2 regions of the Peribacillus sp. P4_C12 genome follow, and region 1 is predicted to be linked to the other one. Evidence: riboswitches for the same ligand, from Rfam matches in the RefSeq annotation. Region 1 holds a riboswitch; the other holds the start of a gene.
What was found. Region 1 has a riboswitch for cyclic di-AMP ahead of AC1DUW_RS09310 (TrkH family potassium uptake protein). Riboswitches for the same ligand answer to the same signal wherever they lie in the genome.

Region 1 (15,092 bases):
ATGCAGATCGTCGGCCGGGAGATCCAGCTCGACTGGTTGCTTCAGCCAATAAGATATATGAAGATCTTGGGTGGAAAGCAGCAATAGATTTAGACGAGATTATTGAAAGTGCATGGAAATGGCATAAATCTCAAATGAATTAAAAGAATACACACCCAATAGAGCAGCAAGGTCTTACTAGTTCACTATACTGGAGTAAAGATTAAAAATTCGATTGTTTTATTTGAGAGAACGACTCTGTTTAAAAGTCGTTCTTTTTTTTATTTTTTTCAGGTGTCACTATCCTGCACGGTTAGTGGAGTTAGGCTTCTACCTTTCGCCCCGAATTTTCCATTTCCTTTTTAGATAAACGTTTTCATTTCAAAAATAAATTAAACCCCTATCATTTCAGTCTTTCTCTTAATATAGATTAACTGGTCGTAAAAGGGATATTAATAAGAATATAGAAGTACTAACTAATAGGATTATCATTCATTTGTTAGGAGACGTCATACATTGGTTTAGCAATAAACCGAATAAAGGAAGTCCAGCAGGTGTCGTCTTAGAATGAGGATGGACTAACAGATGAAGAGGAAGGTGAGCGTTTAAATGAATCAGCATATTTTAAAGAACCGTTCATTTCTCTTCATATGGATTGGTAATGTGATCTCTGAATTAGGCGCTGCCTTTGGAACCTTTTGTAATTCAATTCTTATCTATCAACTTACAGGTTCCACTATGGCTTTGGGAAGTATGTGGATATTATATTTTGTTCCATCCTTGCTTTTGCAATTATTTATTGGCCCTTTTATTGATAGATGGAGCCGTAAGTGGACGATGATACTTTCACAGTGGAGTAGAGGTGTAATTTTTCTTATCCCACTTATTTCATTAATAACGGGGAATCTTGAAGCGTGGCACATTTTCACAGTCCAAATCATAGTAGGTTTAATTACGCCCTTATATTCACCCGCTAATCAATCAATTTTGCCTACAATTGTTCCTGAAAACCAGCTAAGCGCTGCAAATGCTTATTTAGATGGAACGATTCGATTAATGACGTTCTTGGCACCAATTGGAGGGGGAGTCGTTGTAGAGTACTTAGGTGTTAAAACCACATTACCACTTGTTTGCTTATTGCTTATTACAAGTGGTTTTATACTGCTGTTCATCCAAGAATCAAGAGTCTCATTATCTATACGCAAATCATGGTTAAACCAATTTATTGAGGGTCTATCCTATTTTTTCAGACAGTCCCTCATCGTTTGGTTAGGAGTCTTTTTGGCGTTTGTTCAATTTGGAGTGGGAGTTACGATGGTTATCACTCTTCCCTATATCACTGGTGAGTTATCTGGTAGTTATGCAGAGTACGGATATTTTATGGCTAGTTTCCCTTTAGGGTATGTAATTGGTTCCATGCTTGTAAGTAAAATAAAACATAAGAGTCGCAGGGTTTTGATGTTAGGAGCATTAATTATCGGAGGTCTGACATATATCTCCTTAGGTATTAGCAATAGTATAGTTGTTGCATTCTTGACTGAAATTCTTGCTGGAATAGCTATGGCTATTTTTAGTATTCATAATAAAACTATTTTTCAACAAAGCGTACCTAATCATATAATGGGGAAAATATCCTCGGTTCGATTGTTTATTATTAGAGGGACGATGCTATTAGGGGTAATAACAGGTACATTTTTGAGTGATATCTGGGGGATACGTCCATTGTACTTTTTAATAGGAAGCATTATCTGCACTGTATCTTTATTAGGAATATTACTTCCTTTCTTTAAGTTCATTGATAACTCGAATAAAGGGGAACGTTCTGTTTCTTAAATTAGTGGGGAAATGTTAAATAAACATAAAAAACCAAGCTAAGACATTTCCATTAAGATGAAATCTTGTGTAAAGCCACACTACTTAAGGAAAGAAGAAAGGCTACTTACACTTTTTCAGTCTTAGCAAGGGCAAGGGGAATCTGATAAAAAGTTGCTGCTGGATTAGTCTCCCATGCTCATCCCTTTTAATGTCACAGCAGTTATGAACACAGTCACACATATGATTGAGGTAGATACTACAATGGCGATTGGTAAACTCATAAAAAATCCCTCCTTTAAAGTATTGTTACGTTGCTAAGATCAACCTTAGCTCCAATTAAAAAGTTGTAAGTAAGTTTATCCATTGACGCACCTTCAAAGTCGATTTTCTTTAAATCAGACGTTCGAAATTGAACATTCTTGAGTGTTGCGTCGCGAAATGATGCTTTCTTCAATGTTGAGCCCTCAAAAATGGTTTGGTTAAATGTTTCCCCATCAAAGATAAGACCAGCTAAATTACAGCTTTTAAAGTGGGTTTTGTTATAGTTACTATTTTTAAAAATGACTCCCTTTAAGTTTGAACTTTTAAATAGGGTACTCGTTAAATTGACGTTTTCAAAGATACAATTATTTAAGTTACTGCTTTTAAATGTGCTGTTCGTTAGGTCGGAATGGCTGAAATCAGAACGGGTTAAATCGCAGGAATTAAATTTTCCATCATGCACCGAAACCGAGCGGAAGTCGGAATCCAATAAGCGTTGCCTAGAATAGTCCATGTTTATCGCCTGTTCAAGCTCACTGTATTGGAGATTAAATGCTTCTAGGAGCTCTGACACTTCTCCAATTGAATCCACCGTTAATCTATAAGCCTCCTGCTCACTAGAACCTTTTTGTTTATAGTCATTATATTTCTCTATTAAGTTTTGCAGCAGTTCTTCTTCCAGTTCCTTTGCTGTTTTGGCATTTTGATACGGAGCAAAAATGCTGTGAACATGTGCATTTAGTTTTTCAATCACATTTTTTCTTCCTTTCTACAAGAGGCGTTCAAGTATTTGCTTGGCTTGCTCCCAGTTATTTTTGTTTTGCGTATATGTGTCTTCTCCGATTGGGGTGATTTTATAATATTTTCTTCTGCCACCTTGTGTAGCATCTCCCCAATAGGAGATGATGCATTCGTCTTTTTCAAGACGTTTTAAGCTGGAATACATCGTTGCTTCCTTTATTTCGTACTGCTCATTTGAACTCACATATATCAATTTACTAATTTCATAACCATATTTATCGCCACTTTGCAGGAGTTTTAAAATCATCGTATCAACATGTCCGCGTAGCAGGTCAGAGGATAGTTTTCGTTGAACCAAATCCTCACCTCCTTTGGTATACCTTATAACATATTACTATGACAGTCAAGGTAATGTTATTCATTAGGGGGAGCATAAGAATTTTAGGTCATTTAGTACGCAAGAAAAAAACCTTTTATATAAGAAAAATGACCCTGAAATTGATCCGGAATCATCTACTTATTAGCTATTGGTGTTTTTTTCTTAGCTTTGTGAGTTGAAAATTGTTTTTACTACACTTTGTCGAGAAAAACAGTTGGTGTAATAAGGGGTATTTGTAACTTTAATGCATACTTGGAAGGAATTTATTATGATCTATAGAAGTAGTGTTAAGGGATATCTAGGAGGGGAGAATTTGAATAATTCTTGGAATAAAGTGATATATAAGATTTGGTCTCCAATTTATGACGAAATTTTCAATTCATATCTCTTTTTAAATGCCAGAAGAAGAATATTTGAAGAGATATCGTTTAATAGCAGAGAAAAGGTTCTGTTTGTGGGCGTAGGAACGGGGGCCGACTTAGAGTTAATCAAGCACTTTGACTTAGAGATAACAGCAATAGATCTCTCAACTGATATGCTTAAAAAAGCAATGGAGAAATATGAAAATACCTCTATCACGTTTTTAGAAATGGATGCACAAAATATGGAATTCAACAATGAATCGTTTGATTATATAGTTGGAAGTTTGGTCCTTTCTGTAGTGCCTGATGCAAATAAATGTTTTCAAGAAATGATTAGGGTTTTAAAACAAGATGGGAAAATAATTATATTCGATAAGTTTATCTCTAAAAATAAACAGCTATCATTACCGAAGAAGCTTCTTAGACCTTTTATTAGAGTTTTAGGTACAGATATTGGCTTGCGGTTTGAAGACTTGTATCCTAGACATGGTAAAAATCTAAAAATCGTAGAAGATCAATCGATTATGATGAATGGAATGTATAGAAAGATAATAATTTGTAAATGAAGATGACGTGCCTAACTAAGGAGTAGGAAACAATGAATAAGGGTCTTTATGAAGCACACCTACCAGTGAGTAATCTTGCTAATTCAATTGAGTTTTATAAAAAGTTAGAGTTAGAAATAGCCTATCAAATGATACATTAGCTTTCTTCTGGATTGAGAAAGGACACAGCTGGTTAGGATTATGGGAAACAGATAAAGTAGACACACCATATCACCCTTCTTTAAGGCATATTGCGTTAAATATAGATATAAAAGATGTCGAGAATGCAAAGGATTGGCTTGAAGGAAAGGGAATACAAATAAAGATTGCGTTTGGATTTCCTCCTGAAAAGCAACCACTTATTCTTCCTATAACCCTCAAGCTCACGCTGCTATTTATTTTCAAGATCCTGAAGGTAATTCCCTTAAATGAATTACTCCCTTAAGATTGGACTTTGAGGAATACTTTGAAATGATGTCATTAGAAGATTGGGATACAAGATAGTTTGTCGGTGAAAAGATATAAATGGTAACGATTGCAAGTATGCATTTGTGAGGGGAAGTACTAGTTGTTTGTTGGAATACCTATCTTATTTGTTTTGTTTATAGCTACGAATACAATTGAGAAGACGTTAAAACCGGTAGAAAAGCAAAATAAACTGGTTATAGAGCTTTTGGAAAAAATACGAGATAAATAGAAGAACGCGGAATAACATCACTAAATTGGTGGTTGTATGTTTCAGAAGTGGCTTGGAAGAAGTCAAATACGAAACCCAAACGAGATACTTTCCAGCTGGGTACTTATTTACAGAACTAATTATATCAAGAAAAGGCAGCAACAAAGCACTTTGTTAATCAGCTTAACAACAAAGAATATTACTCCACCAGTGAATAGGGTTAATAAGAAAAACAAAATAAGCCTGTACCCATTTAATAATTCCAACTACTTAGACTTATTAGCGAACATGTTTGTTTACTTTTCTTTTAGCCACTTTTTTATCATTGTGTATTCTCCAATTAAAATACCTACTAGAAAGAAAGTAACACCTGTAAAATGATCTGGGTTTTTAAATGAAATTTCACAAATTGTTATACCAATAAGAAATCCTAAAAGAATAACAATATATGATTTAGATCTAAATTTAAGATAATTCAACATAATAGGCCCATTTCTTATTTTTTATAGTCATTGTTTTATATAATAATACATGAATATTTTAATTTTTGTAATATAAATATAAATCAGAAAATTATCCGATATATAATTATAAACATGCAAAATGTTGATAATCTTGAAGAAGAGATTAGAAAGTTAATCACAGATCGCATTTTACAAATGCTTAATTCGGCTTGCCAAAAATCCAATTGCATCACAAGGAACTCTTAAAGAGTTAATAAAATGGAGTTGAAAATATATGAATTATAGTGAAGTTATTAACCCTGATAATTGGATTGGCGGTTTCTATGAACTATCAATTGAGTATCACCCAGTTGGAGATAATAAAAGATTGAATGACGCTCTTGTTTCATTGCAGAAAAGCAAATTTTTCAACGGGATTTGGAAAGAACGGCAGGACTTTCAAACGCATTCAATTTCTTTACCAATAAAAATAGAAGATGACAGTGTGAATCATTTTTATGGAACACTATTTATATCTGATGGAAATACTTTGCCCTGTGCAATCACTATCACCAGAATCGATGGCGAATCTGATTGGTTAGATATATCAATACCACAAGCAATATTCGAGCAGATATATCCTTATAAATATCCGCTTACAAAAGAACTTAACCCCTGGTTAAATAAAGTTGATGAGATATTTATAAAAATAGCAGAAAACATATATAATCAATCATCTTTTGTCTTAGCAATGATAGGGGAAGAAATTTCAGGTGATACAAACCAAGAAAACATTACCGCTGAATACTTAGAAAAAACAACTTGTATTCTACCCATTCATTTACAGAACCGTCTTGAAGTTCAAGAAAAAGGGGAAGAGCTGTCAAATCGACTTAGGTTGTTCTAAGTTGTCTAGCTAACTCTGATTCTAATCAAAAATAACTTCAGGTGAATAAATTTTTTGGAATTCAGTACAATTAGTTGGAAGGATTTAATTGAAAAGAGGGGATATTTTGTCTGAAACGATTTATAACTATGAAGATTTATTAGAAATGCTGGACTCGTTATTGCGTGAACCAACTAAATTCTGGAATGATTTTTATGAAGATCGTGAAAAGGAGATTCCCTTTTTTGAAAACCTACCAGACGAGAATTTAGTTAATTATTTTGACAGAGAGTTACTTGGTTCAGGGGAGGTTCTTGAACTTGGATGTGGTCCTGGAAGGAATGCCATTTATTTTGCTCAAAAGGGCTGCTCAGTTGATGCTGTTGACGTTTCAAAAGAAGCTCTTGAATGGGGAAAAGAGTGGGCAACAGAAAAGAAAGTGAACATCAATTTTATTCAAAAAAACATTTTTGACTTAGAAATTGAAGAAGGAAAATATGACACCGTCTATGATTCAGGTTGCTTTCATCATATTGCTCCACATAGAAGAATGAATTATATAGAAATGGTGAAAAAGGCGTTAAAGCCTAAGGGTTTCTATGCGATTACTTGTTTTGTTCAAGGAGGAATATTAGGTGGTGCAGATATTTCAGATTGGGAAGTATATAGATTAGGAAGTCTTAGAGGCGGGTTAGGTTTTACTGAGGAAAAACTAAGAACGATTTTCAAGGATTTTGAAGAGATAGAAATACGTAAAATGAAGGAATTTAAGCGGTCTAATGAAGTCTTTGGGGTATCTGGTTTATGGACTGCTTTATTTAGGAAAAAGTAATTTTTGTGAACTAGACCCTGCAATGTTCAGTGAAGTTCTAGAGAGGTTTACTGAAGCTACCAATAGATATTCTAATGAAATAATGAAAGCTCAACAGGAAACGATTAATGAATTAGGCTCTCCTGTCATATCACTAAACGATAACACCACGTTACTTCCCCTTATTGGTGATATTGACACAATGAGAGGGATGTTCTTGCTTGATAACAGGTTACAAAAATGTGCAGAAAAAAATGTTACTAGGCTTTTTATAGACTTATCAGGTGTTCATGCAATCGACAGTGTATCTGCTCAACAACTGTCAAAATTGATTGAATCCTTACATCTAAATGGGGTTGATACAACTCTTTCGGGACTTCGTCCAGACATAGCTATTACTGCTGTGCAACTTCAACTGCCTTTTGATAAAGTAACGATAAAATCCACTCTGGCCCAAGCGATTCATACAAATGAATAAACTATCTACAGGCTGGGACACAAGGCCATAAAGCTAAAAATGGTTTAACTGGGGGAATTCTTACGTGAATGGTAAGGAAGTATTAAGGAGATTTGGTTTTCATGTAGAAGAGAAAAATAGATTGAGGACGGTGGACCATTGGATAAACAAGTAACATATGATAATGAAGCAGAAAGGGGCTATATTTACTTGGCTGAACCATATAAATACAAAATTTCAAATACGGATGAGCTCCCACAAAATAATGATATAATGCTGGATTTTGGTAACGACCTTCCGATCATCGGAATTGAATTAGCAGGAGATACTGTGATAAAAGTCCAGATCATGAGCTTTTTTACTCTTTCAGATTGAATGATAAATCAGTAAAACAGTCAGTTACTCATCCAGATACTGCGAAAATAGTGTTTCTCTTTTCGGATGCTGACTGTTTAGATTTTATAGGGATTGATATATATGACACGAAGTCATACGATGAGTCATTCTTAATTGGCCGATAAGCCCAATCTTTTTTAGGTCATCTCGTCCAGCGAAAGCCGGAACCGATGAGAGGGTATCCTGCTCCTTGATTAGGGACCTAGGTTATTCAATATTTGCAAACACGGCTAGATCTTCTTTATTACCAACCACTAAAAGCATATCTTTTTCAAGGATATTCTGATCAGGTGACGGAGCTATGATAATTTCTCCATTACTCACGATGGCAATTACACTGATATTATATTTCGCACGTAAATCAAGCTCTCTGAGACTTTTTCCTGTCATGCTTATGGGTATAATGATTTCCTCGATATTGTATTCTTTTGAGAGTTCTATATAGTTCAGCATGTTGGGTGATAGGAGTTGATTAGCGACCCGTTCACCCATATCTCTTTCAGGGTAGATAACCCAGTCAGCACCAACTTTAGCGAGCACTTGACCGTGATGTTTATTTAGAGCTTTTGCTATTACCTTTTTCACTCCTAGTTCCTTTAAAAGCAATGTAGTTAAAATGCTTGACTGCATATCATTTCCGATGGCTACGATGACACAATCAAAATTACGGATACCAATGGATTTTAGTGCCTCTTCTTCGGTAGTATCAGCCATAACTGCATGAGTTACACTTAATTCTGCATTCTCGACTCTTTCCTCGCTTACATCAATACCCAAGACTTCTTGTCCGGCTGTATATAATCTATGAGCTACACTCGTTCCGAATCTTCCTAAACCGATAACGGCATATTGTCGTTTTCCCATCTTTAACACTCCCTCATTAATGATTAACCAATCATGATTTTGCCTTTTGGACGGCGGAATGGATCTGGTTTACGTCTCATTGCGATAGCAAAAGCAAAAGTCAAAGGTCCAACCCGGCCCGCAAACATTGTGAAAATTATGAGCATCCGACCAATGGGGGATAATTCYGGGGTTAATCCCATTGAGAGACCCACGGTAGCAAATGCTGAAGTGGCTTCAAATAAAACCGTCAAGAAATCACTTCCGGTTTCTGTAATAGTCAGCAGAATGGTGATGGTTGAAACGATAAATAACCCTATGAAAGTAACGGATAATGCTTTAAATATCGTTTCATTCACAATGCGGTACCGAAACAATACCACATCTTCTTTTCCTTTAATCTGTGACCAAACCGTTCCAATCAGCGTGGCTAATGTGGTGGTTTTAATCCCGCCGCCAGTCGATCCCGGTGAAGCCCCAACAAACATCAAGAAAATGATAAGCAGCAATGTGGGTTGTGTTAAATCAGGGATATTCAATGTATTAGAACCTGCTGTCCTCGGAGTAACGGATTGAAACAAAGAAGCCAACGTTTTCCCCATGAAAGATAAAGGCTGCAATGTTTTGGCATTTCCAAATTCAAATATAAAGATTAAAATGGCCCCTCCAATTGTAAGGATTAAGCTAGCCATCAGTACAACCTTCGTATGTACAGACAAACGATGGGTAACACGGTATTCGTAAATTTCATTCATCACGATAAATCCTATTCCGCCTAATGTGATCAGGGAAGCGACTGTAAGGGTTACGAAAGGATCTGATACATAAGGAGTCAAACTCCTGAATTCTCCCATTAAATCAAAGCCGGCATTATTGAAGTTCGATATGGAATGAAAAACCCCGTAATAGATTGCTTTGCCGATTGGCATYTCAAAAGAAAAGCGAATCGATAAGATAAGGGCACCCATGCCTTCAATGATGGCCGTGAAAATTAAAAGCCGTTTTACTAACTTGACTACACCTGCCATGGATAGATTATTTAAGGACTCCTGCAAGAGTAACCTGCCTTTTAAAGAAATCCTTTTGCCTAATAGGAAAAAGAAAAACGTCGCAAATGACATAAACCCCAACCCGCCTATTTGAATGAGTGATAAAATGACTAGCTCTCCAAATTTAGTAAAAGTGGTTCCCGTATCCACTACGACAAGTCCTGTTACACATGTAGCAGAGGTTGAGGTAAATAAAGCATTTAGAAAAGAAAGACCATTCCCATTTTCAGTGGAAATCGGCAGGGTTAATAAATAGGCTCCAACAAGTATCAGGAAGGCAAAGCCAAGTACAAGAATTTTTGGCGGATCTAACAAATCTTTTGCTTTTATCAAAATGATCATCCTTACCTGTAAATTAGTAAGCTACAATAATAACAAAACGAAATATACCTCTCTGATGTTTCCATCAGGAAATCGTTATCCAGTGGTAGGGTTAGTATTTCGCTTGTATTTCATTCTATTCGTACAACCAATGGACCAAGTTACTTTTCCTGTACATGAAGCCATTTGGCACAAGCCTCTTTATGTGTGATAAAGGTATTTATTATCCTTAATCCCTAATTGAGTCGAGCTTAGGAAATTCTCTTTGGAAAATCCCTTTTTAATGCATAATAAAAAGACCTACGTAAACATCTGGCTGCTATTTTGCCACAAAAACAAAATAGCCCCTGAAATCGGCGGTCTTATGACCTCCTTCGCTTTAGCCGACGAAGTTAGCTGACGGGTAGGATGGCGAAAGAGCTGATCTCATCCCTTCTGCATGGCAGAATTAACCCCAAATGATTGGGTCCTCCGTACTCAATTTCCTTGAGTTTAGGCCGAAATGTATTAAATTGATAAACGTATTCTACTCCCATCATTTACTAGTTGTAAACCCCTAAATTGTAAAAAAATATTGCTAGAACAAAACAGAAAATTTACGTTTTATTTACATATTAAAAACTTATTGACAAAAATTAGTTGGGACATTATGATAGGTTCGATAAATTTGAAAAATGACACCAGTAATTTTATACATCATTTCTTGAAGCGTATGTCATTGCGAATCTATGTTTCTAATATATATATGGTATTTCCTTTTGGAATTAGATACAGAAAAGCTCAAATTTCATTGCATTCGAATTTTGAAATTTTAATACATTATATAAAAAAGGCGGGCAAGTATGGAGAAGACGTTTAATAGATATGTTGTTAACGCTACAGGTAAAGGTGGACAGACGTATTTAACTCAATGCCAGGATAAAGATGCACTAAGGAAATGGATAGCCGATCATGAGGATCAAATAATAATGAATGAGTTAAGGATAACAGATAAGAAAAAGAATCCATTGATAAATTTTTTTTTCAAAGGTAATATCATCTGAATCCAGAGGTCCTTATTAACTGGATCATGCGAATAAATAATTGAACATTAAAAGATAGTAGAGGGTCAAGTATATTGAATAATTAATTCACTCATCATTTCCTTTTGCAGCATTTCAACTATGTAATTCCTGAGTTAATCACGCAACCTGAAGCTTAAACATCCATAATGCGTTTTTATTTTCAAACTCATTTTATATTGAATGAGTTTTTTTTGCGTGTATATTGTTGGGATGGAAATACTCCAAAAAGCTTAAAAGAGTTGGATGTAATAGAAAGTGTTTTCGAAAATGGCTCTAAAAGAAACGAGTGAAAAATCCTGGAAGACTGAAAACCGATGAGGAAAAAGTTATGCCTTATATCATATGGATCAAAGGATATTTCTGCATTCGTTCGGATAGTTGGTTTATGCAAACTTACCATGAAAATGTAATGCAATATATGAGGAAGTTAGAGTATATGTCAGTATTATTCAAAGAGTTCATTGTGGAGTACCCGGTACGCCCCTAGAACCATTTTATTTATAGCATCATAAAAGGACACTTTTACAAACTTTAAATAAATTGCTACTAACATTTTGAATAGATCATTAGGTCCTATGTAAAGAAGATGTTTAGACATTCTTAGTCTAAACATCTTCTTTTAATCTTTTCATTTTTCACATCCATAGAGGATAAGAAGGTTTAATCGTATTCGTGAGAAACCTCGCCCTTGATTATTCTCTAATACATGGGGGGGAACCTCCATGACACATGTGGTAATACTGGGGCGACAATACTTTTACTTAATATCCATTTTTTAGATAGTTTGTTGTTTGGAAGTTATTGACTTTTTGTTCGTTTACTCCAATAATAGTCTTAAATACATCTATATTCAATGTCCTAAATGGTAATAAACTTAGGACTCTATGAAATTTTTTAGGAAACATGAGAAGTCCCTATGTAAACAGCTGATTTTACCTTTTTTTCTGTTTTATTTTGGCAAATCATTTACTTCATATGCTACTTGTATTCCAGATTCAATCGCCCCTTGCATCCAACCGTGGGTAAGTGTAGTATGTTCACCGGCAAAGTGCACTCTTCCTTCAGGTATAGAGATATAAGGATAAAGCTCGGTTTCCTGACCCGGTTCAAAGGCAGTGAAAGCTCCGCAAGAATATTCATTATCTACCCAACTAAAGGAAGTTCCTGAAACAAACTCAGAATAGACTTGGTTACCGTAAATTTCAGCTAAGTTCTTTAAAGCATATTGAATGCGATCTTTCTTTGATAAACCGTTCCATGTTAAAGCTTCATCCGCCCATGTATAACTTGCCAAAACCACAGCAGGTCCTTTTGTACCAATCCCCTGACTTGGGTAATAAGTGAATCGAATCGGAAGGTCAGTTATGGATTTACCACCATATTGATGATGCCTTTCCCAAAATCTGCTTTTAAACTCGATTCCGATTTTGGTAGCTTCCATATAGTTGAGCTCACGAATCGCTCTCCGTTTATAATAGGAAAAAGAATGGTATGGTTCAACTTCCACAAATCGTAACAGTGAAAAGGGGATAGTTATGATGGCAAGATCACCAGTTATAGTGGAATGCTCTAAGGTGTGCTGATGAGTGGAATGGATGGTTACACGGTTGTTATGTTGAACAATTTTAGTCATCCTTTGATAGAACATAATGACATCTTTTAATTGCGGCAGAAATGCCCTTGGAAGCAGATCCATACCACCGGTTATCTCATAGAAACGATTTGCTCCGAAGGACGCCGCTTCTCGTAAAACTTCAACAAATGACATCCCCATATATGCTTCGTAGTCAAGGAGTAAACCTATCATATCGACCGCGCCATCTGAAAAAGTCGTAGCATATTGATAATGGTAAGTGTTTAAGAAAGTACCTAGTGAGTAGTTTTTAAATTCTTTTTCTACGAGATCCCAATTTCTCTTTGGATCTTGTTTAATAAAATCGAGAATTGGCTGTGTAGCTAAATTCACCAGCATCTCTGCGCTTTTACCTCTTTCATTCGGGGCAACGGGAAAGTTGAGAATACCAGGAGACCGTTCAAAGATGTTAAGACGTGTTTTAATACCATTGAGATAAAGAATATCCATTGGAGTTCGGTTAATAAACTGGTTTACGGTTAGTCCAAATTTTTTAATATACTCTAATGTCAAAAAATGACCTTCAGGAATACGCATTGGACCTAGGTTTAAATAAAGCCCATTGCTAAAGGGAGAGTGTATTGTATAGGTGCGTCCGCCCACCCTGTTGTTTGCTTCAAGGATGGTGACGTTGTGCCCTGCCTCCTTCAATAGAGAAGATGCAACCAGTCCTGCTAGTCCTGCGCCCACAATAGTAATATTCTTGGGAACTTGCGACTTTTTAAGACCATTTTTAATAATGCTAATCATTTGTTGAGTCGTTAACTGATTATTAGGCATATCTTCGCCCCTAGTGAAAAAGATTTATTACATTGTATTCACTAGCAGAGATGCATATGTATTCAAGAGTTAATCAGATGATATTTATAGATAATAATCAGGATAAAAAACGGGTATTATCTAAATAAAAAACAAAGAAGCAGAATCAATTAGTACATTGGTAGTTTTATAAATCTGTTATGTCAGCTGCCTTTTCATTTTCTTTTACTTTAAGGTAATGGAGAATGATATCTTCCAGGGTCAAGCATTTCGGATGCAAGGCTCTGTATGTTTTCTGCAGGGATACTAGAACTTTCTTCAGTACTTTTCAATAAGGATGTGGGGTATTGGTTTTTGCTTTATTTATTTGTATGAAAACAAAAGGGGGATTATCAAGTGAAGGGATTTGAATTTTTCAGAATGCCACAGACTATTATATATGGCCGGCAATCTTTTGAGAAAGTGGGAGCGGAAGCGGCATTATGTGGGAAGAAAGCACTCATTATAAGTGATAAGGTAATGAGCCGACTCGGTTGCGTCAATCAATGTTGTCAGTATCTTCATGACAACGGAGTAGCAAGTGCAGTTTATCTTGGAGTTGATTCAGAACCAACAGACCAATATGTGGAAGAATCATTAGAACTTTTTGAAAAGGAGTCATGTGATCTAATCATTTCCCTTGGTGGAGGAAGCTGTATTGATACTGGGAAAGCAATTGCTGTCCTTGCCACGAATGGTGGATATATTGGAGAATATATGGGTGGAAGAAAAATAGCGGACAAAGCGGCAATACCGCACATTGCTATTCCAACAACTGCTGGAACGGGTTCAGAAGCGACGGATGCTACTGTTATTACTAACACCGATGATGATGTGAAGATGATGATTAAACAGCCGAATTTTATGCCTTTAGTCGCCATTGTCGATCCGTTGCTGACAGTTTCTTCTCCACCACATATAACAGCTGCGACGGGTGTGGATGCATTAAGTCATGCGGTTGAGGCCTATTTATCAAAACGGTCTCACCCAATGACAGACACAATGGCTCTGTCCGCGATGAGATTGATTGTGGAGAATATTGAAAACGCTTACGATGATGGGGATAACATAGATGCCCGTGAAAAGATGTCATTAGGAGCCCTTCAAGCAGGGATAGCATTCTCGAATTCTTCCGTTTGTTTGGTTCATGGAATGTCGAGACCAATTGGAGCTTTGTTCCATGTACCTCATGGATACTCGAATGCCATGCTATTGCCAGCGGTATTGGAATTCAGCAAGGAAGCCTGTATGGAGCGGTTGGCGGATTTGGGGAGAATTTTTAAAACTGAATATAAAAACCTTTCTATAGAAAGGGCAGCTTTGGTTGCGGTAGAATCTGTTAAGGCACTTTGCCAAAAGCTGAACATTCCTAATCTCGAAGGATGGGGAATAGAAGAGGAGAAATTTAATCTCTCAGTCAGTAAAATGGCAAGAGACGCCATAGATAGCGGGAGCCCTGCTAATAACCCGAGGGTCCCAACTAAACAAGAATTAGAAGAGTTGTATCATACTTGTTATCATTATAAGTTTGCTACTGAAGATAAAGTACAGGGGTGAATATGTGGAGACTTCAATTTTAAAATACCTCATAACTTAGTTAGTGCCAAGCATACTTGCTGAGATAAGTATGAAT
Region 2 (5,127 bases), on a different contig from region 1:
TAGGACAAGCACAGCCTCCATCAATGCAAAATGATTACCAATACAAACTCTTGCCCCCCCGCTAAACGGAAAGTAAGCGTACGTAGGTAAAGTTTTCAAATAGTTGTTTTCAAATCTTTCAGGAATAAAAGAATCTGGATTATCAAAATACTCCGGCTTGTGCTGCATCACATATGGACTTAGCAAAAACATATCGCCTTTTTTAAAATGATGCCCACCTATTTCCACATCCTCCTCCGCTTCCCGTGAAATGATATAGACTGGCGGGTATATGCGAAGTGATTCCCTGATAATATTTTGTGTGTATGTTAATTTCATGAAATCGTCAGGCGTAGGAGTACGGTTGCCTATTACTCTATCTATTTCATTGAAAAGTTTAGTTTCCACTTCTGGATTCTGTGAAAGAAAGTATATGGCCCAGGAAAGCGCATTTGCCGTCGTTTCGTGACCGGCAATGAAGATGGTCATTAGTTCATCGCGTACCTGCTGGTTTGACATACCTAAGCCGTCCTCATCATCTCGAGCCTCCATTAAAATTCCAAGCATATCTTCATGTCTTTCTGCATCTTCCCTACGTTTTTCGATAATGCTATAAATCACTTTATCAAGTCTTTGTATCGCATTTTTATATTCACGGTTGCTTTTAGTTGGAACCCATAAGGGTAATTGAAGAAGTGTTCTCATCCTTTTGACGGAAAGTCTCAAGGCTGCTTCCATCGGTTCTCCGACCACATCATACCCATCTTTGAAATCCATGCTGAACATGGTCTTGCTTATTATCCCAAGGGCGATATTCATCATATCTTTCGTAATAATCCGTTCTTTCTCATTTTCCCAAGTTGAAATATAGTCCATTGTTATATCAATCATATCCTGGGCATAATTGCTAATATGGGACCTTTTGAAGGAGGGTTGAATAAGCCTTCTCTGGCGCCTGTGAACGTCTTTTTCGCTTGTAAGAAGTCCTTCATCACCAACGAGTGGTTTTATAGCATTGCTGTCCTTAGATTTGACGAAGGATTTTTGTTTCGTTACAAGTATCTGCTTTATTAGTTCCGGGTTTGAAATGAGGTAAACATTTTGGAAAGGTCCAAAACGGAATTTTGCAACGTCTCCATATTCTTTTGATAAACGGGTAAGAAAGCCAAGTACATCTTTTTGAAACTCCTTTGTATGGCCAGAAATTAGTTTTCCATTTGGGACCATTGGAGAATCATATAAAACTTCATCAGTTTCACTCAATGTTGTTTTCTCCTTTCGGTAATAATAATTTCTTGTAATCATTCTATGAGAAAAAACTATATTGGTTTGGACAAGTTGTTAAAAGAAAGAGCACATAATTTTTAATTAGTTAATCATAATGAATGAATATACGAGTCCTAAAGGGGGAGGAGAGATTACTAGATTTCTATTCTTACTCAACTAAAAATAACGTTTTCTCTATAAGTTGAGTATAGAAAATAACAAATCGTGAGAGCGTATTTTGAGCTGATAAGAAACCACAAAGAGGAGAGAAGTACAAATGATAGTTCCTAATTTACTGGTAATAAACAGGTTAGGAATGAAAGGTGTCTAGTGTAAAAAACTCTGGGTGAGAGGAACCCAGAGTTTTTTTGGGGGATATTCAGAAAGGAAATTCCTTTTGTTAATAAATGAGAGAAATATTCAGCTTCGTTCGTCCCTATTTCTATTATGGTGCTGATCATTTTTTTCCTTTGCAGGACCACCATATTGTTCGTTAATTTCTTTAGCCACTTGATCTAAAAACTCATCAGATATGATTGGGTTATCAGTTTTTTGGGGCATGTATTCTGTTCTCTCCTTTCTTGGTACTAATGTGTCTTAATCACTAATGAAGTATTTGTTAACAACATAACCCCTCTAAGAAAAAATTATTCTTTTTGTTTGCAAAATTTTCATTTACTTTTCCGAATCACGGGAGTATGATAATCAACAGTTTCATATTTCTAAATCGCTGAAACCTTATGGTACGGGGGAACCGTTATAAGGATTGTTTTCAATCCAAGGGGTGAATCCTTTCTAGGTAGGGCTACTCAAAGGTCCGAATCCGACAGCTAACCTCGTAAGCGTTATATGAGAAGGAAGGTGGAGCTTGTGAGACAAAAAAATGATGTCTGCAGGTCTATTTAACTATGACTTGTGGGCATTTTTCTATTTTATTCTTGTTTTTTTCGTGAAGTTTTTTTCATATAACTGGGCAAAATAAACTTAATTTGAAAAATGGCGGTGATTCTAAGTGTTATCTTCTATAAAGAGGTTCTTAATAGGTCGGCCTCTAAAATCTACTGCATTAGGTGACCAAAAGCTTAACAAAACAAAAGCTTTGGCCATATTATCTTCTGATGCTTTGTCTTCCGTTGCATATGGCCCGGAACAAATTTTAATTGTTTTAATTACAGTGGGTTCCGCAGCATTTTGGTATTCCATTCCTATCGCCATTGGTGTATTGATTCTGTTAATGGCTTTAATCTTGTCCTATAGACAAATTATCTTTGCTTATCCTCATGGCGGGGGAGCATACGTGGTTTCAAAAAACAATTTGGGTGTGAATCCTGGGTTGATAGCTGGAGGATCTTTGTTAGTCGACTATATCCTAACTGTGGCTGTAAGTGTTTCTGCGGGTACAGATGCCATCACATCTGCTTTTCCCAGCCTACATTCATATAATGTGATTATTGCTATAATTTTTGTAATTCTTCTTACCATCCTTAACCTAAGAGGGGTAACAGAGTCGGCTTCCGTATTAGCCTATCCAGTGTATCTATTCGTTTTAGCGTTATTCATTCTGATTGGTGTAGGTGTATACAAAATTTTGACTGGTGAAGTTTCCCCTGACTTACATGCATCAATCGGAACACCAGTAGCAGGGATCAGTTTATTTATACTTCTAAGAGCTTTTGCATCAGGTAGCTCTGCATTAACAGGAGTTGAAGCGATTTCCAATGCGATTCCAAACTTTAAAAATCCAGCGCCTAATAATGCTGCAAAAACATTAATAGCTATGGGTTCCTTACTTGCTGTGTTATTTACGGGTATTGTATTCTTAGCCTATTATTTAAGCATTGTTCCTAGCGCAGAGGTAACTGTTGTTTCACAAATTGCTGAAGAGATATTTGGACGCAATTTTATGTATTACTTTATCCAAGGTACGACAGCATTAATATTAATCCTTGCTGCCAACACTGGCTATTCTGCTTTCCCTTTGCTTGCGGTAAATCTTGCAAAGGATAAATTCATACCTAGGGCGTTTACAATTAGAGGAGACCGATTAGGATATTCCAATGGAATTATCATACTAGGACTTGCATCAATCATCTTAATAATCGCATTTGGAGGACATACAGAAAATCTTATTCCCCTTTATGCGGTAGGGGTATTTATTCCATTTACGTTGTCCCAGACCGGGATGATTGTTAAATGGATTCGCGAGAAGCCAAAAGGATGGATGATGAAGTTAACCATTAATTCAATTGGTGCCCTTATTAGCTTTATCGTCACGATGATATTCTTTTTAACAAAATTCACTCAGGTTTGGCCTGTTTTGATTTTTTTACCTATCATCATTGTTATTTTTCATCGAATTAGAAAGCATTATGAAGCAGTTGGTGACCAACTTAGGATTACAACTTGTGAGCCTATCTTACCAATAGAAGGGAATATCATTATTGTACCTGTGGCTGGTATAACTCATGTGGTTGAGAACTCCTTAAATTATGCTAAATCTCTTTCAGCACATCAGGTTATTGCCGTTTATGTTTCTTTTGAAAGAGAAGATGAAAAAAAATTCGAAGAAAAATGGAAGAAGTGGCAACCAGATGTTAGACTTGTGACACTAAACTCTTATTATAGGAGTATCATACAGCCATTAACTAAATTTGTAGATACGGTTGAACATAAAGCGAGGGAATCCAACTATAAAGTTACGGTAATAATCCCTCAATTTATTCCGAAGAAAGGCTGGCACAATATTCTTCATAACCAATCAAGTTTACTGATTAAGGCCTACTTGCTTTATAGAAGGAATGTAGTTGTTACGACTGTACCTTATCATTTGAAGAAATAAAAATATATAAAAAGTGATTTCATAGACAGCCTTACTTTGCTGTATTCTCTACAGAAAGAGCAAACCTTAACTGGGTTTGCTCTTTCTTCAATTTACGCTCTATATTGAGAAAAAAGGGTTGCCGCTGGCAATCCTTTTTATGTTGGACAATGTTTCTGAAGTTGAATTTGTCTATCCTTTTGAGTTCATCATTATCATTCATTAGATTAAATGGTTATTAGATAATCAAAATCCAGTAACCCTCTAAGAAGTTTTCATTGATAAAATTACCATGGCTCAATTTCCTTAATGAGAACATATTAAAAAAAGACAAAATAAAATTTTCTGATTTTATGTTTTGAACATACATATGTGGGGGTTGAAGATGGATATATTATTAGCTCTCTTACCGGCACTATTCTGGGGAAGTATCGTTTTATTTAATGTGAAACTTGGTGGTGGTCCCTATAGTCAAACGCTCGGTACAACGATTGGGGCTTTGATTTTTTCTATTGGGGTTTATTTTTTCGCGGATATCAAGTTGTCACCTCTAGTTTTTGGTGTGGGGTTTGTTTCAGGACTTTTTTGGGCTGTTGGACAAGCTAATCAGCTCAAAAGCATTGATTTAATGGGTGTCTCTAAAACAATGCCGATTTCAACGGGATTACAGCTGATTTCTACTACTTTATTTGGAGTCATTGTTTTTCACGAATGGTCTACACTGAAAGCGGTTATTTTAGGCGTACTGGCTTTAGTATTTATTATCATTGGAATCATATTGACCTCACTGGAAGATAAAGAATCAAAAGAGAGTAAATCGGGAAACTTGAAAAAGGGAATCGTTATTCTACTTATCTCAACATTTGGTTATTTAGTTTATGTGGTTGTTGCACGTCTTTTTGATGTTAATGGCTGGTCAGCATTGTTTCCCCAAGCAATCGGGATGGTGGTAGGTGGCTTATTATTAACGTTTAAACATAAGCCGTTTAATAAGTATGCAATTCGCAATATCATTCCTGGAATAATATGGGCAGCAGGAAACATGTTTTTATTTATATCACAGC

Region 2: it holds a riboswitch for cyclic di-AMP, as region 1 does, so the genes downstream of both, AC1DUW_RS09460 (APC family permease) here and AC1DUW_RS09310 (TrkH family potassium uptake protein) in region 1, are expected to answer to the same signal.

Annotation. Positions count from the first base shown of each region.
Region 1 covers NZ_JBFUIB010000039.1:7,733-22,824, reverse strand. Annotated here, with positions in the region: partial or broken gene AC1DUW_RS09360 (UDP-glucose 4-epimerase GalE) at 1-143, shown strand, start outside; gene AC1DUW_RS09355 (MFS transporter) at 589-1,812, shown strand; gene AC1DUW_RS09350 (pentapeptide repeat-containing protein) at 2,090-2,809, opposite strand; gene AC1DUW_RS09345 (PadR family transcriptional regulator) at 2,825-3,154, opposite strand; gene AC1DUW_RS09340 (class I SAM-dependent methyltransferase) at 3,489-4,103, shown strand; gene AC1DUW_RS09335 (hypothetical protein) at 5,497-6,108, shown strand; gene AC1DUW_RS09330 (class I SAM-dependent methyltransferase) at 6,215-6,919, shown strand; gene AC1DUW_RS09325 (STAS domain-containing protein) at 7,002-7,376, shown strand; gene AC1DUW_RS09320 (hypothetical protein) at 7,515-7,730, shown strand; gene AC1DUW_RS09315 (potassium channel family protein) at 7,959-8,615, opposite strand; gene AC1DUW_RS09310 (TrkH family potassium uptake protein) at 8,639-9,985, opposite strand; cyclic di-AMP (ydaO/yuaA leader) riboswitch at 10,331-10,473, opposite strand; gene AC1DUW_RS09305 (hypothetical protein) at 10,807-11,007, shown strand; gene AC1DUW_RS09300 (flavin monoamine oxidase family protein) at 11,978-13,441, opposite strand; gene AC1DUW_RS09295 (iron-containing alcohol dehydrogenase) at 13,841-15,016, shown strand; gene AC1DUW_RS09290 (NUDIX hydrolase) at 15,060-15,092, shown strand, end outside.
Region 2 covers NZ_JBFUIB010000040.1:15,074-20,200, forward strand. Annotated here, with positions in the region: gene AC1DUW_RS09450 (cytochrome P450) at 1-1,242, opposite strand, end outside; gene AC1DUW_RS09455 (hypothetical protein) at 1,666-1,806, opposite strand; cyclic di-AMP (ydaO/yuaA leader) riboswitch at 1,964-2,106, shown strand; gene AC1DUW_RS09460 (APC family permease) at 2,258-4,084, shown strand; gene AC1DUW_RS09465 (RhaT/GlcU family sugar-proton symporter) at 4,449-5,127, shown strand, end outside.